3 linked regions of the Martelella mediterranea DSM 17316 genome follow. The protein of the gene in region 1 interacts with the protein of each later gene in a pairwise test. Links are inferred from orthologs where the notes say so. Each region holds a gene or a part of one and is shown on either strand. Other genes may lie near its edges.

Region 1 (5,319 bases):
GCACATCGGCAACACCGGTGTTTACTCCCTGCCCGCCCGTGGGCGGCAACGGATGCGCGGCATCGCCGGCAAAGAAGACACGCCCCTTCGACATGGAATCGACAATGCGCGCCTGCATGCGCCATGGCATGATGTTCTTGATTTCGATGTCGATATCATCCGTCCCGATCACCGCATGCAGTATCTCCAGACAGCGCTCCTCGGTGAAATCGTGCCGCGTCTCGGTTTCCGCATAGCCGAAATTGTAGGTCCAGCGATTGCGCCCATCCAGCGATATCAGCACGCCCGACGTCCTGGCGTTATAGATCCACATGAGCAGATAAGGCCGGTCCTTCACATATTCCCAAAGATCGGCATGGAAATAGATGCCGATCTGCTGCCCCATCGACTCGCCGCTGATACCGAGGCCGACCGCATCGCGCGCTTCGCTGCGCGTGCCGTCCGCGGCAATCACGTATTTAGCCTGCGTGGTGCCGGAGGCGCCGTCGGAGTTCTCCCAGCTGAGCGTGACGCCATCATCATGCTGTTCGATGCCGGTGATATTGCAGCCGAAATTCAGCGACACGCTTTCAAAGCCTTCCGCATGGTTGCGGATCACCGGCTCCAGCCTGTCCTGCGGGCATGACCGCTTCAGCACAGGGCTTTGAGTGCGCTCGATGCGCGCCCATTCGGGATCGCTGCGCGTCTTGATCGCGCCGATCTCATCGCCGAGAAGGCTGGTGACAAACCCGATGCCGGCGTGCCGTTCAAGGGGAAGCGCCTCCGCGTCCACGCCCTCGGCTATGCCCATCATCCGGAAAATCTCCATGGTCCGGGTATTCACCACGTGACCCTTCGGATGAAAGGCAGTCGTCTGGTTCCGCTCGAACAGAACACAATTGATGCCGAGTCTGCCCAGCAGGCTTGCTGCGGTCAGCCCGACGGGGCCGCCGCCAATGACGGCAACATCCGCGTGCGTCGGTATCATCTTTGTCCTCCAGCCTTCTTGTCTTGTTTTCTTATTCGTCGGCAATGGTGTTTCGCAGCGTTCCAATGCCCGAAATCTCGACTTCGATCCGGTCGCCGGCTTTCATGAACACCTTCGGATCCCGGAAGAAACCGACGCCGCTCGGCGTGCCTGTCGCGATGATGTCGCCCGGCAGGAGTTCCGTGATCGTGGAGACATAGGCGATCAGATCCGGCACCTTGAACGCCAGATCGCCAATGGACGTTTCCTGCATCACCTCGCCATTCAGCCGCGTGACAAGGGTCTGGCTGTCAACGTCGCCCAATTCGTCAGGCGTGACGATCCACGGTCCCATGGAGCCCGACCGGTCGAAATTCTTGCCGCCCCAGAACTGGGTCGTATGCCGTTGATAGTCGCGGATCGAACCATCATTGAAGCCGGTATATCCGGCCACGTGATCGAAGGCCTTGTCCTTTGCGATGGCGCGCCCGCGCTTGCCGATGACCACCGCGAACTCGCCCTCGTAGTCGAACTTGTCCGACGCCTTCGGCCGGATCATGGGCTGGTCGTGACCAACGACCGTCGACGGGTATCGGGTGAAGATCGAGGGATATTCCGGCCGGTCCCGGCCAGTCTCCTTGATATGGCCCAGATAGTTGAGCCCGATGCAGATGATCTTGTCCGGATTCTGGATCGTCGGGATGAAGCTGACGCTGTCTGCCGTGAGAGTTTCGCCATCGGCAGACCGCAATTCTCCAATCGCATCTGCCGCAATCACCGCCTTGAGGTGGGGGTATTTGGCGCGCAGGCCGGCGCCGGCATCCCTGATCGTATCCCCTTCAACCACTCCGTAAGATGCGGTGCCCTCGGGCAAAATGAATGATGCTACTCGCAACGTCGTCTCCTCTCCGGTTTTTATCTGTTCAAGTTACTGTTTTATTCTGCGTGCACGACGCTATCGAGCCAGGCGCAGTTCGGCTTCGGATCGGGCGCGCGGAACCCGTCGCGGGCATTCTTGTGCCGCATCTCGCGCATCCGAATTCTGACTTCATCGTCTTCGGGCAGATAGACGCGCTCATGCCCCCAGGTCGACGGACCTTCATGCGTCTCGAACGGCTTCCAGGTCTCGGGATCAACCACCTGCGCGCCCCAGCCGTATTCCACGAAGAACTTGGACGGCGTGTTGGTGTAGAAACTCATCATATGGTCATTGGAGTGCCGACCGAGCGTATAGGCAATGCCCTCGTCGCGCTGCTGGGCTATGTCATAGCCCTGGCCCACATCATCGAGCGAGAGCAGTTCGACCATGAAGTGGTGAATGCCCTTGCGGCCGGAGCCGACCATCGCGAAACTGTGATGGCGTCCATTGACGTGGAAGAAGTAGAGCGGATAGGGCTTCAGGCCGTAATCGGTCACGTTGAAACCCAGTATGTCCCTGTAGAAATGCAGGATTCCCTCAACGTTGGCGACATGCAGGACGGCATGCCCCATGCCGAGAGACCCGGTCTTGAAGCCGCTGATCGGTCGCCCGGACAGGAAGGGATCGCTTGCGATCTCGGGCCCGTAAAAGGCTTCCAACCGGTTGCCGTCGGGATCATGGAAGGAAATCAGACGGGCAACGTGGCGTTGATCGGATAGGGACGCGCCGTGCAAGGTGACGGGGAAGCCCGCATTCTCGAGCCTGGCCGCCAGAGCTTCCAGATCTTCGGGCGAGCCGACCTCCCAGCCCATGAAGGCAAGATCCTCCTCGCCTTCGCCGGTCACGATCAGGCGCTGCTTGCGGTCATCCATCCGGAACATGCGCATGGGACCGCCCTGATCCACTTTCTGCATGCCAAGCAGATCCGTGGCGAAGCCTTCCCAATCACCCAGCCTCTTGGAATTGATACCCATATATCCAAGGGAAATAATCGACATCTATCCACTCCTCCCGTTCGGCTTTCACTGTGATAACGCACACCCTCGGGCTACGTTTTTCAGCAAGAGCCGGAACCTGTTTCCGTGTCGCTTTCACCACCATAAGGACGCCATCCGATTGAAATCCAGCCGGAATTCGAATTTGTCCAGCTAGTGGACAACGCTGCCGGCCGGGCCGGATTCAAAAGGAATGCGCCGATGCGAGACATGCTCGAACAGCAGCCTCATCTTCAAAGGTCGGTGATCGTTCCTTCGAAGATTTCAGCGGCAAGCCCGATGGTCTCGGACAAGGTCGGATGGGGATGAATGGTGAGCGACAGGTCCTCGGCATCGGCGCCCATCTCGATGGCGAGCGCCACTTCGGCAAGCAGTTCGCCCGCGTTCGGACCGCAAATGCCGGCGCCGAGAACGCGTCCGCTATCGGGATCGAACAGCAGCTTGGAAACGCCGTCCGAACCGGCCATGGCAAGCGCCCGCCCGGAAGCCGCCCAGGGAAAGGACGCCTTTCTATAGGCGATGCCTTTTGACCTGGCCTCGTTTTCCGTCAGGCCCACCCAGCCGACCTCCGGCTCGGTATAGGCGACGGAGGGAATGGCCCGTGCATCAAAGGCGGATTTCTGGCCGGCAGCGACTTCCGCGGCGACCTTGCCTTCATGCGCGGCCTTGTGCGCCAGCATTGGCTGCCCGACGACATCGCCAATGGCGAATATGTTCTCCCGGCTGGTCCGCATCTGCCGGTCGACCCTGATGAAACCGCCCTCATCGACACTGATCCCCGCTTTTTCGGCGCCGATCAGCCGGCCATTCGGCCTGCGGCCCACCGCCGAGAGGATCTTGTCGAACAGTTCCTCGCCGGTTCCCTCCGACCCTTCAAACGTGACCCTCATTCCCGCCTTCTCGGATTGCACCTTTGTCACCTTGGTCTTCAGGAGCACGTTCTCGTAGCGCTGCTCGATACGTTTCATCAAAGGGGCGACGATATCCCTGTCAGCCCCCGGGATGATCTGGTCCATAAGCTCGACAATGGTGATGCCCGCACCGAGCGCGTGATAGACCTGCGCCATTTCAAGGCCGATAATGCCGCCGCCCAGCACCAGCATGCGCTTGGGGATATCGGCAAGTTCGAGTGCGCCCGTGCTGTCGATGATCCTGTCATCGTCCGGCAGGAAAGGGAGCCGCACCGGCTCGGAGCCGCAGGCGATGATCGCCTGCTTGAAGGCGATGGTTTTCTCGTCGCCCGCATGCGACACGCGCACGAGATTGCCGCCTTCGAACGCGGCAGACCCGCGCACGATCTTGACCTTGCGTCTCTTGGCAAGCCCGGTCAGTCCGCCCGTCAGCTTTCCGACCACATCACTCTTCCATGCGCGCAATCGATCGATATCGATTTCGGGTTTCGGGAAGGCAATGCCGTGGCCCGACATCGCCGCCGCCTCGTCAATCACCTTGGCCGCATGCAACAGCGCCTTGGACGGTATGCAACCGACATTCAGGCAGACGCCCCCCAGATTGGGGTCGCGTTCGACAAGGGTCACATTCAGGCCGAGGTCAGCCGCGCGGAAGGCGGCCGTATAGCCGCCCGGCCCCGCCCCGATAACGACAAGGTCGGCCTCAGCGTCCGCATCCGGCAAACCTGGCGCGGCGTGGACCGAAGGCGTTGTCAGCGGCGCGCGCGACGATTGCGCGACGGCCGGCTGCGCGCCCGACTCCCTTGCAGCCTCGCTTCTCCCGGCCGTAGAACCGGTTCCGGCTTCGACCTCCAGGATGACGCTGCCCTCACTGACGCGATCGCCGACAGCGATGTGTATGGCCGTGACCCTGCCCGCGACGGGCGAGGGAATATCGAGCGTCGCCTTGTCGCTTTCCAGCATCACGACCGTGTCGTCGACCCCGATGATGTCACCCACTGCGACGCTCACCTCGACGACCGGCACATTGGCGAAGTCCCCTATAGCGGGGACCTTGATGTTCGTTTTCATCAACAGATCTCCTAAAGGGTAATACGCCGGAAATCCGACAGCATGTCTTTCAGCGTCACCAGGAAGCGCGCGGCGGCCACGCCGTCGACGGCACGGTGATCCCAGCTCATGGAAAGCGGCTGTATCAGGCGCGGCTCGAAGTCCTCTCCGTTCCACACCGGCTGCATCCTGGCCCGCGTCATACCCAGAATGGCGACCTCGGGCGCATTGATGATCGGCGTGAAATTCGTACCGCCGATGCCGCCCAAAGACGATATCGTGAAGGTTGCGCCCTGCATGTCCTGAGGCTTGAGCTTGCCGGCTCTCGCCTGAGCGGCGAGCTCGACCATTTCCGCGGCGATCTCGATGATCCCCTTCTGGTCCGCGGCCTTGACCACAGGCACGACCAGCCCCTCCGGCGTATCCGTGGCCACCCCGATATTGAAATATTTCTTCAGGACGAGTGCATCGCCATCGAGCGAAGAATTGAACTTGGGG
Region 2 (5,417 bases), on another replicon or contig:
CGGATCGAAGGTCCTGAAAAGAGCATCACCTTCACCGAGAACGGCAAGAAGGCGATCCTGCAGAAGCTGGTCGAGGCCGAGGGCTTCGAGAAATTTCTCGATGTCAAATACAAGGGCACCAAGCGTTTCGGCCTGGATGGCGGCGAGTCGCTGATCCCGGCCATGGAGCAGATCATCAAGCGCGGCGGTTCGCTGGGCCTGAAGGAGATCGTGCTCGGCATGCCGCATCGCGGCCGCCTCAACGTGCTCTCGCAGGTGATGGCCAAGACCCACCGCGCGATCTTCCACGAGTTCAAGGGCGGCTCGTTCAAGCCCGACGACGTCGAGGGTTCCGGCGACGTGAAGTACCACCTCGGCGCGTCCTCGGACCGCGAATTCGACGGTAACAATGTCCACCTGTCGCTGACGGCGAACCCCTCGCATCTGGAAATCGTCGATCCGGTGGTGATGGGCAAGGCCCGCGCCAAGCAGGATATCCTCGCCACCCAGCGCGAGGGCGAGATCGTTCCGCTTTCCGAGCGCGCCAAGGTCATGCCGCTCTTGCTGCACGGCGATGCCGCCTTTGCCGGCCAGGGCGTGGTGGCCGAGGTTCTGGGGCTTTCGGGCCTGCGCGGCCATCGCGTGGCCGGCACGGTGCATTTCATCGTCAACAACCAGATCGGCTTCACCACCAACCCGGCCTTCTCGCGCTCCTCGCCCTATCCGTCGGATGTGGCGAAGATGATCGAGGCGCCGATCTTCCACGTCAATGGCGACGATCCGGAAGCCGTGGTCTATGCCGCCAAGATCGCGACCGAGTTCCGGATGAAGTTCCACAAGCCGGTCGTCATCGACATGTTCTGCTATCGCCGCTTCGGCCATAACGAGGGCGACGAGCCGTCCTTCACCCAGCCGAAGATGTACAAGGCGATCCGTGGTCACCAGACCGTGACCCAGCTCTATGCCGAGCGGCTGATCAAGGAAGGCCTGATCACCAAGGACGAGTTCGAGCAGATGCTTTCCGACTGGAAGGATTTCCTCGAACAGGAATTCGAGGCCGGCTCCTCCTACAAGCCGAACAAGGCCGACTGGCTGGACGGCGAGTGGTCGGGCCTGCGCGCCGCCGACAATGCCGATGAGCTGCGCCGCGGCAAGACCTCGGTTCCGATGAAGACGCTGAAGGAAATCGGCAAGAAGCTGACCGAGGTTCCGGAAGGCTTCAACGTGCACCGCACCGTGCAGCGCTTCCTCGACAACCGCGCCAAGATGATCGAGACCGGCGAGGGGATCGACTGGGCCATGGGTGAGGCGCTGGCCTTCGGCGCGCTCTGCCATGAGGGCTTCAAGGTCCGTCTGTCGGGTCAGGATGTCGAGCGCGGCACCTTCTCGCAGCGCCATTCGGTGCTCTACGATCAGGAAACCGAGGAGCGCTATATCCCGCTCCAGCATATTCACCAGGCGCAGGGCCGCTACGAAGTCGTGAACTCGATGCTTTCGGAGGAAGCCGTGCTCGGCTTCGAATACGGCTATTCGCTGGCCCGCCCGAACGCGCTGACGCTGTGGGAAGCCCAGTTCGGCGATTTCGCCAATGGCGCGCAGGTGATCTTCGACCAGTTCATCTCGTCGGGCGAGCGTAAATGGCTGCGCATGTCCGGTCTCGTCTGCCTTCTGCCGCACGGCTATGAGGGGCAGGGGCCGGAGCACTCGTCCGCCCGCCTGGAGCGCTGGCTGCAGATGTGCGCCGAGGACAACATGCAGGTTGCCAACTGCACCACGCCAGCGAACTATTTCCACATTCTGCGCCGCCAGCTGAAGCGCGACTTCCGCAAGCCGCTGATTCTGATGACGCCGAAGTCGCTGCTGCGCCACAAGCGCGCAACCTCGACGCTGTCGGAAATGGCGGGCGAGACCGCGTTCCACCGCCTGTTGTGGGATGACGCGGTCGAGCACGACACGCCGATCAAGCTGGTCAAGGATGCCAAGATCCGGCGCGTGGTTCTGTGCTCGGGCAAGGTCTATTACGACCTGTTCGAGGAACGCGAGAAGCGCGGCATCGACGACATCTACCTTCTGCGCGTCGAGCAGCTCTATCCCTTCCCCGCCAAGGCGCTGATCAACATGCTGTCGCGCTTCAAGAACGCGGAGATGGTATGGTGCCAGGAAGAGCCGAAGAATATGGGCGCATGGTCGTTCATCGAGCCTTATCTGGAATGGGTGCTGACCCATATCGACGCCAAGCACACCAGGGTGCGCTATGCCGGTCGTCCGGCGGCTGCTTCCACGGCCACAGGCCTGATGTCGCGCCATCTGGCGCAACTCGAGGCCTTCCTGGAAGACGCGCTCGGCGAGTGATTTGAACTTTCCCAGCATGCCGGTCGAGGAGCCCGGCATGCGCAAACCGCCTCAAGGCGTTTTGAAACAGACATTATCAAGATCGGGACTTTTGAAATGGCCACTGAAATCCGCGTTCCCACTCTGGGCGAATCCGTTACCGAGGCGACGGTCGGCACCTGGTACAAGAAGGTCGGCGACGCGATTGCCGCCGACGAGCCGATTGTCGAGCTTGAAACCGACAAGGTGACCATCGAGGTTCCCGCACCCGCCGCCGGCGTGCTGTCGGAAATCGTCGCCGCCGAAGGCGAGACGGTTGAGCTGAATGCCCTGCTCGGCCAGATCGGCGAGGGCGACGCCGCCGCCGCCAGCGAGAAGAAGGAAGAAAAGCCCAAGGAAGAGGCGCCGAAGGAAGAGGCCAAGGCTGAAGAAAAGGCCGATGGCAAATCCGGTGATATGCCGGCCGCTCCCGCCGCCGCCAAGATGATGGCCGAGAAGAACATCTCGGAAGATCAGGTCGAAGGCACCGGCAAGCGCGGCCAGATCCTGAAGGGCGACGTGATTGCCGCAGCCGCCAAGGGCACGTCCTCGCCCGCTCCGTCGGACACGAAGGCGCCGGCGCGCGGCCCCTCAAAGGTCGAGGATGCCGACCGCGAAGAGCGCGTCAAGATGACCCGCCTGCGCCAGACCATCGCCAAGCGTCTCAAGGACGCCCAGAACACGGCCGCGATGCTGACCACCTTCAACGAGGTGGACATGACGGCGGTGATGGAGATGCGCAACAAGTACAAGGACCTGTTCCTGAAGAAGCACGACGTCAAGCTCGGCTTCATGGGCTTCTTCACCAAGGCCGTCTGCCACGCGCTGAAGGAAATCCCGGCGGTGAACGCCGAGATCGATGGCACGGACATCATCTACAAGAACTTCTGCCACATCGGCATGGCCGTCGGCACCGACAAGGGCCTCGTGGTCCCGGTCGTGCGCGATGCCGACCAGATGTCGATTGCCGAGATCGAGGCCGAGATCGCGCGTCTCGCCAAGGCGGCCCGTAGCGGCCAGCTTTCCATGGCTGACATGCAGGGCGGCACCTTCACGATCACCAATGGCGGCGTCTACGGCTCGCTGATGTCCTCGCCGATCCTGAACGCGCCGCAGTCCGGCATTCTCGGCATGCACAAGATCCAGGAGCGGCCGATGGCGATTGGCGGCCAGGTCGTCATCCGCCCGATGATGTATCTGGCGCTGTCCTACGACCACCGCATGGTCGATGGTCAGGAAGCGGTGACCTTCCTGGTGCGCGTCAAGGAAACGCTGGAAGATCCCGAACGCCTCGTTCTCGATCTCTGATCAACAAAACCTGGGGGCCGGGACATGAGCATCGAATTCCTGATTACGGCGCTGATTGTTGTTCTGGCTCCCGGCACGGGCGTGGTCTACACGCTCGCGACAGGGCTGGCGCAGGGCAGGATGGCAAGCGTGGCGGCCGCCTTGGGCTGCACGCTCGGCATCATTCCGGCAATCCTGGCCTCCGTCTTCGGCCTCGCCGCGCTGTTTCATACCAGCGCGCTGCTTTTCCAGACGGTCAAGTTCGCCGGTGTTGCCTATCTGCTCTATCTGGCCTGGCAGACGCTGAAGGATCGCGGCGCAATGCGTGTCAGCGGCGAGGGCGTCGAGCGGCGCAACCTTTTCCAGATCGCCCGCAACGGCTTTCTCATCAATATCCTGAACCCGAAGCTCTCGATCTTCTTCCTCGCCTTCCTGCCGCAATTCGTTTCGCCGGCTGCCGCTTCGCCGGTCCTTGAGATGCTGGCGATGTCGGCCGTGTTCATGGCGATGACCTTTGCGGTCTTTGTCGTCTACGGTCAGTTTTCCGGTCTGATGCGTGACCGGGTGCTTTCGAGCGAGCGGGCAATGGCATGGATGCGGCGGAGCGTGGCGCTGGCCTTTGCCGGTTTCGGACTGAAGCTGGCGCTCTCCAGCCGCTGACAACATGCCAAGGAGTTTTCCGTCAGTCATGTCTTCGTCCGCTTCGATTGTCTCTGCACTGGCTGTCGCGTTGACGATTGCTGGCTGTCAGAAAAAGGAGCCCTTCGATATGGCTGCCGTCTCCAGCAATCTCGAAGTCTTCTCCATGGACAGCGCGGCCATGAAGGCGAACTATCTGGTAGAAGTCCCGATCGGCGAGCTTGAACTACCGGATGGCCGGCTCGTCGCGATGGACCCGCTGGTGATGCCGGAAATGGAATCATTCGAACGGAAGGTTCCCGAAGGCGTCTACCCGGTGACGTTCATCCGGGGCGACGAAGAATATGCCCGACCCGCGCTTCTGGTGATCCGTTTCTCGGATGAGCCGGTCGAGCGCTTCGAACTGGCAACGCGACCGGGACAAAACGTGGAAGACCTCGAAGAGGGCTATTTCTATGGCATTCCGGTCGACACCGGACTTGCCGCATTTGCCAATAGCGGCTTTGCCGCCGCCGAGAAGAAGCGCGACGCCGAGGAACGCGAAAGGCACGGTGACGACTATATCTCCTATTACGACGATGTGCTCGCCGAGGCGCTGCCGGGCGACAGCAATGATGAGCATGTGCTCCACCATCCCATAGAGGGCGATTTCGGTGCGGCGGCGATCAGCCAGTCAGGCTGGGGCGACGGGTTTTACCCGGTGATATGGGGGCTTGCCGCAGACGACAGCCCGGTGCTTGCCTTTATCGATTTCTATGTGATCGAGAACGGCGAGGGGCTGGAGCCCGGCGAACTTGCCAGCCGCAGGGCGCTGGATGCGATGACCGAGCAGCAAAAAGCGGATAATGTCGCCGCATATGACGCCATGAAGATGGGCGATATGAATGGCTTTGCCGCCTATGTCGACGACAAACGGATCAAACCCGAGGATCCGGTCATCCTTACGGGTGGGTCATTCATGGCGGAGGCGATCAGGCTGAACAACGCAGAGGCGCTGAAGATCATGATGGACGCTGGCGCGCGCGCCAAGCCCGGTGCGGTCGATTCGGAGTGGATCGAAAGTTATTACGGTTATGCGGAAGACCTGAACGAAGGCGCCCGCAAAACCGGAACGATACCGCCACGCTCCGAGGAGTTGATGG
Region 3 (5,544 bases), on another replicon or contig:
CCTGTGCACGCCCTCCGATATCTCCAGCGTATTGGACTTGGCCTGACGCACGATGCCGAGACCGATGCCCGGCTGGCCATTATAGCGCAGCGCCGTCGCAGCCGTATCCGGGCCGAAGACGACAGTCGCCACATCGCCGAGGCGGACATTGTCGGCGACCTTCAGATCGGCGAATTCTTCCGGTGTGGTAAGGTCGGCGGTGGCGCGCACGCCGAGCGCCTGGGTGGTGCTGGTGAGCGACCCCGCCGGCACGTCCCACGACATGTCGGAAAGCGCATTGGCGAGATCGGCGACCGTCAGGCCGCGGCTGGCAAGCGCCGCCTGATTGATATCGATGCGGAAGATCTTGTCCCGGTCGCCATAGACCGCGACATCGGCGACGCCGGAAACGGCGGCAAGCCTGTCCTCGATATTGTCCGATACATATTTGGTCAGGTCGTCGATATCGAGCGTGGAGGAGGTGACCGCCAGCCGCAGGATCGGCTGCGCATCGGAATCCGCCTTGACGATGCGCGGCTCGTCGGCGTCGTCCGGCAGTTGCCCCTCGACCCGGCCGACGGCGTCGCGGACGTCCATCGAGGCGACATTGATATCGGTATCCTTGCTGAACTCCAGCGTCACCCGGCTGGAGCCGGTCTGCGATTGCGACGACATCGACTGCAGGCCGGAGACGCGCGCCACCGCGCCTTCGATGACATCGGTGACCTCGCGGTCGACGGTTTCGGGCGAAGCGCCGGAAAAGGTGGTGCGCACGGTGATCACCGGCTGGTCGACATCCGGCAGTTCGCGCACCTCGACGCCGAAATAGGCGGCAAGGCCGGCGACCACGATCAGCGCGTTGAACACCAGCGCCATGATCGGCCGGCGCACGAAGAGCGCGGTGAAGCCATGCTCGGTTGCGTGATCGACAGCGATTTCCTCGATCTCGTCGCGCTTGTCGCCGGTCGGGGTATCCTCGCTCATGACGAAGCCCCCGCATTCGCCTGACGCACCGCGCCGCCCTCGCGCAGGCGCTGGATGCCCTCGATGATCACGGGGTCGCCCGCCTCCAGCGCGGCATCGACCAGCACCACATCCGGGTCGCGCTGGATCACGCGGACCCGGACCTTCTCGGACGCGCCGTCGGCCATACGCCACACGAAGGCGCCTTCCGAATCCCACTGGATCGCCAGCGGATCGACGCCCGGATATTCATCGCCGGGAAACCGCATGGTCACGTCGAAGGACATGCCAGCTCTCAGCGCGTCGCTTTCGTTGTCGATACGCGCGCGCACGGTGAACGTGCGGCTTGCCGGGTCAATCCGGTTGTCGACCGCCTCGACCACGCCGTCAAAGCGCTTCTGGGGCGCTGCGACCAGGCTTGCCTCCACCGGCGTTCCCGGGGTGACGGCGGTTGCGAAGCGCTCCGGAACGTCGAAATCGACGAGGATCGCAGAGCGATCATCGATTGTGACGATCTCCGACGAGGTGGTGACATAGTCGCCGACATTGACGCCGACGATCCCGGCGACGCCCGAAATCGGCGCGACGATCTGCCGGCGGGCGAGATTGAGTTCCGCCGTCTCGAGATCGAGTTGAGCGGATTTCTCGGCGATCTCGGCGTTGTAGACTTCGAGATTGGAAATCGAGGAACTGATCTTGCGATTGATCTCCGCCTGCCGGGCGGCGCTTTCAAGCGCGACCTCCGCCAGGTTGCGCGCCAGAACCTGCTCGCGGTCGTCGAGCCGGACGATGACGTCGCCCTTCTCCACCTTGTCGCCGGAGGATATGCTGATCTCCGTGATCGTGCCGGCCTGCTCGGGCAGCAGCGTCACCGACTGGATCGCAGCCCCGCTGCCGATCGCCGTCAACTGGTCGTTGACCGTGCCGATCGCGACCGGCGCGGTGACGACCTGAACCGCGCCGCCGAAACCGCCGCCGCGGCCGCCTGCCGGGGGCCTGGCCGTGTCGTTATTACCGGCAATGCCCATCGAGGCCATGAGCTCGCGGCCATCGGGAGCAAACCAGAGCCAGGCCGCGGCCCCGACTGCCAGAACGCCGAGACTGACGGCAAGCTGTTGATAAAGACGCATTCATGACCTCGGACTGGCAACTGGGGCGGGATTCCTGTCACCGAAGTATCGTTATCGTTCCCGCCTCCGCAAGTCGCCAGATCAAACCTCACCAAATTGTAATGTTACCTCCGCCTGGCGGTACATAAACGGTGGCCGGCATTGGCTGGGATGTGCTTTTTTTGTTCTCATTTCCCGCGCCGCCTTCACCTTTGGCATGCAAGCCATTAGATTGGCCTCATGAATCAAGGTGACGACAATATTCCGTTTTTCGACGAAGACGATGCGCCGCAGCCCGCAGCGCCCGCCCGCTCCGGCCTTGCCGCACGAGCGATGGCCGCGCGCCGCGCGCCGGATGCGCCCGATTATCTCTCCGGCCTCAACCCCGAGCAGCGCGACGCCGTGGAAACCACCGAGGGGCCGCTTCTGGTGCTTGCGGGTGCGGGCACCGGCAAGACCCGGGTTCTGACCACCCGCATCGCCCATATTCTTGCTTCCGGAAGGGCCTATCCCAGCCAGATTCTTGCCGTGACTTTCACCAACAAGGCCGCGCGCGAGATGAAGGAACGGATCGGCGCGCTGGTGGGCGGCGCGGTCGAGGGCATGCCCTGGCTCGGCACGTTTCACTCGATCGGCGTCAAGCTTCTGCGCCGCCATGCCGAGCTTGCCGGTCTGCGCTCCGACTTCACCATTCTCGATACCGACGACGTGCTCAGGCTGCTCAAGCAGTTGATCCAGGCCGAGGGTCTCGACGACAAGCGCTGGCCGGCGCGGCAGTTCGCCGGCATGATCGACAACTGGAAGAACAAGGGCCTGACGCCGAAGACGATTGCCGAGGGCGACGCCCGTGCCTTTGCCAATGGCCGCGGCCGCGAACTCTATCAGGCCTATCAGGACCGGCTGAAGACGCTCAACGCCTGCGATTTCGGCGATCTTCTGCTGCACCCGATCGAACTGTTCCGTCAGCATCCGGATATCCTGAAGGAATACCACAAGCGCTTCCGCTACATTCTGGTGGACGAGTATCAGGACACCAACACCGCGCAATATATGTGGCTGCGGCTCCTGGCCCAGCGGCCCGCCGGCGACGAAGGTCCGATCAACATCTGCTGCGTGGGCGATGACGACCAGTCGATCTATGGCTGGCGCGGCGCGGAGGTCGACAATATTCTCCGCTTCGAGAAGGATTTCCGGGGCGCCAAGGTGATCCGGCTGGAGCGCAATTACCGCTCGACCGCGCATATTCTGGGGGCCGCCGGCAATCTGATCGCCCATAATGAGGGCCGTCTCGGCAAAACGCTGTTCACCGAACGCACCGATCCCGACGACAGCAAGGTGCAGGTTCACGCCGCCTGGGATTCCGAGGAGGAAGCCCGCGCGATCGGCGAGGAGATCGAGCAGTACCAGAAGCAGGGCGAGGCGCTGAACGACATGGCGATCCTGGTGCGCGCCTCGTTCCAGATGCGCGAATTCGAGGATCGCTTCGTCACGCTCGGGCTCAACTACCGCGTCATCGGCGGCCCGCGCTTTTACGAGCGCCTCGAAATTCGCGACGCCATGGCGTTTTTCCGCCTCACCTGCCAGCCGGCCGACGATCTGGCGCTGGAGCGGATCATCAACACGCCGAAGCGCGGCCTTGGCGATGCCAGCGTGCGCAAGGTCCACGACTATGCCCGCGAGCGCAACATTCCGATGCTGGCGGCCGCCCGCGAGCTGATCGACACTGATGAGCTGAAGCCGAAGCCACGCAAGGCGCTGTTCGACGTCGTCACCCAGTTCGACCGCTGGCAGGACCTGTTGGAAACCACGCCGCATACCGAGCTTGCCGAGCAGATCCTCGACGAGAGCGGCTATACCGAGATGTGGCAGAACGACCGGTCGGCGGAAGCGCCGGGCCGGCTCGAAAACCTGAAGGAGTTGATCCGCTCCATGGAAGGTTTCGAGAGCATGCGCGGCTTTCTCGAACATGTCTCGCTGGTGATGGACACCGAAAACAACGAAGACCTCGATGCCGTCTCGATCATGACACTGCATTCGGCCAAGGGGCTGGAGTTCAAGACCGTGTTCCTGCCCGGTTGGGAGGAAGGCCTGTTTCCGCACCAGCGCGCGCTCGACGAGAGCGGCCGCGCGGGGCTGGAGGAAGAGCGCCGGCTTGCCTATGTCGGCATCACCCGCGCCAAGCGCCACTGCCATATCTGGTTCGTCTCCAACCGCCGAATCCACGGGCTCTGGCAATCGACCATGCCGTCGCGCTTTCTTGATGAACTGCCGGAAGACCATGTCGAGGTCGGCGAGACCGAGGTGTCCTATGGCGGCTACGGCCAGTCGCGCTTCGACCGGGCCGAGCCGTTTTCCAACACCTATGCCACGCCGGGCTGGAAGCGTGCGCAGGGCAACCGCTCCGACGCCACCCGCGACAATTGGGGCACGCGCTCCGGCCACGCGGTGGAGCGGATCGGCTACGGCGAAAGCGGCCCGCGCGGACGCACCATCGAGGGCGAACTGGTGGCGCGCTCCACCGGCGAGGAGGCTTCCGCCTACGCCATCGGCGACCGCGTCTTCCACATGAAGTTCGGCAATGGCAACATCACCTCGATCGAAGGCAACAAGCTGACCATCGATTTCGACAAGGCGGGCCGCAAGCGCGTGCTTGATGGCTTTGTGAAGCCGGTCTGAACGCCGGAAGACGGTAATCGGACTGCCGAAGGGTCCTCCGTCATGCTGCTCTCCGGCTTAACCACTGGCATCCACGTTTCCTTGGGATTTTGGTTCCTTGATGGTCGCTCAGCCACCCACCTGCGTCATCCTCGGGCTTGACCCGAGGATCTAATCACATCAGACGCGAGAAGCGTTGGCGGATTTTTGATGTTATATTTCAATGACTTCATGACGCCGCAGACGCCTGTCGCAGGGTGAGGTGCTTGGATCCTCGGGTCAAGCCTAAAGATGACGCCCGTAAAACAGAGAGACTTGTCAACAAATAGTGCTGTTATCTTCTCCGGCGTACGCTCAGTGCAGCCGGGAACCGTTCGCGACGGGTTTGTCGACACCTGCAAGCACAACCGCGCCGGCGTCATCGGCAAAGCCTAAAGTCAGCACTTCAGAGCGCACCGGGCCGATCTGGCGCGGCGGGAAATTGACGACGGCCATGATCTGGCGGCCCACCAGCGTTTCCGGCGTATAATGCACTGTGATCTGGGCGGAGGATTTCTTGACGCCAATCTCCGGGCCGAAATCGATCTTGAGCCTGTAGGCGGGCTTGCGCGCCTCGGGAAAGTCTTCGGCCTCGACAATGGTGCCGACGCGGATGTCGACCTTCAGGAAATCATCAAAACTAATCTCGTCGCTCAATTCTCCGCCCTCCGATCAGCCGGCAAGCTCCTGCGAACGCTCGCGGGCGGCTTCCAGCGCGCGGTCGAAAACCGGCTGCAGCCCATCCTCGGCCATGAGCTGCTCCAGCGCGGCCGCCGTGGTGCCGCCGGGCGAGGTGACA

The links.
Region 2: the proteins of lpdA (region 1) and odhB interact in binary tests that used the Escherichia coli proteins (3 or more experiments, as listed by UniProt). The link is inferred for Martelella mediterranea DSM 17316 from one-to-one orthologs.
Region 3: the proteins of lpdA (region 1) and Mame_RS20150 interact in binary tests that used the Escherichia coli proteins (3 or more experiments, as listed by UniProt). The link is inferred for Martelella mediterranea DSM 17316 from one-to-one orthologs.

Annotation. Positions count from the first base shown.
Region 1 is NZ_CP020331.1:329,837-335,155, reverse strand. The notes cover bases 2,469-5,319. They hold lpdA (dihydrolipoyl dehydrogenase), read right to left. Parts: upstream 4,843-5,319; coding sequence 3,094-4,842; downstream 2,469-3,093. Other genes in these bases: Mame_RS23295 (dihydrolipoyllysine-residue acetyltransferase), read right to left, coding at 4,854-5,319; Mame_RS23305 (VOC family protein), read right to left, coding at 2,469-2,863. Outside these bases: Mame_RS23315 (FAD-dependent monooxygenase), read right to left, coding at 1-967; Mame_RS23310 (fumarylacetoacetate hydrolase family protein), read right to left, coding at 999-1,841; more of Mame_RS23305, read right to left, coding at 1,883-2,468. UniProt on the Escherichia coli protein: Lipoamide dehydrogenase is a component of the glycine cleavage system as well as of the alpha-ketoacid dehydrogenase complexes.
Region 2 is NZ_CP020330.1:2,251,935-2,257,351, forward strand. The notes cover bases 1,594-4,542. They hold odhB (2-oxoglutarate dehydrogenase complex dihydrolipoyllysine-residue succinyltransferase), read left to right. Parts: upstream 1,594-2,427; coding sequence 2,428-3,657; downstream 3,658-4,542. Other genes in these bases: Mame_RS10535 (2-oxoglutarate dehydrogenase E1 component), read left to right, coding at 1,594-2,331; Mame_RS10545 (LysE family translocator), read left to right, coding at 3,682-4,296; Mame_RS10550 (DUF4241 domain-containing protein), read left to right, coding at 4,406-4,542. Also shown: more of Mame_RS10535, read left to right, coding at 1-1,593; more of Mame_RS10550, read left to right, coding at 4,543-5,417. UniProt on the Escherichia coli protein: E2 component of the 2-oxoglutarate dehydrogenase (OGDH) complex which catalyzes the second step in the conversion of 2-oxoglutarate to succinyl-CoA and CO(2).
Region 3 is NZ_CP020330.1:4,303,980-4,309,523, forward strand. Bases 1,934-5,009 are described here. They hold Mame_RS20150 (ATP-dependent helicase), read left to right. Parts: upstream 1,934-2,291; coding sequence 2,292-4,727; downstream 4,728-5,009. Other genes in these bases: Mame_RS20145 (efflux RND transporter periplasmic adaptor subunit), read right to left, coding at 1,934-2,072. Also shown: Mame_RS20140 (efflux RND transporter permease subunit), read right to left, coding at 1-963; more of Mame_RS20145, read right to left, coding at 960-1,933; Mame_RS20155 (tRNA-binding protein), read right to left, coding at 5,061-5,402; proC (pyrroline-5-carboxylate reductase), read right to left, coding at 5,418-5,544. UniProt on the Escherichia coli protein: A helicase with DNA-dependent ATPase activity. Unwinds DNA duplexes with 3'-5' polarity. Translocates on single-stranded DNA with 3'-5' polarity. Initiates unwinding more efficiently from a nicked substrate than double-stranded DNA.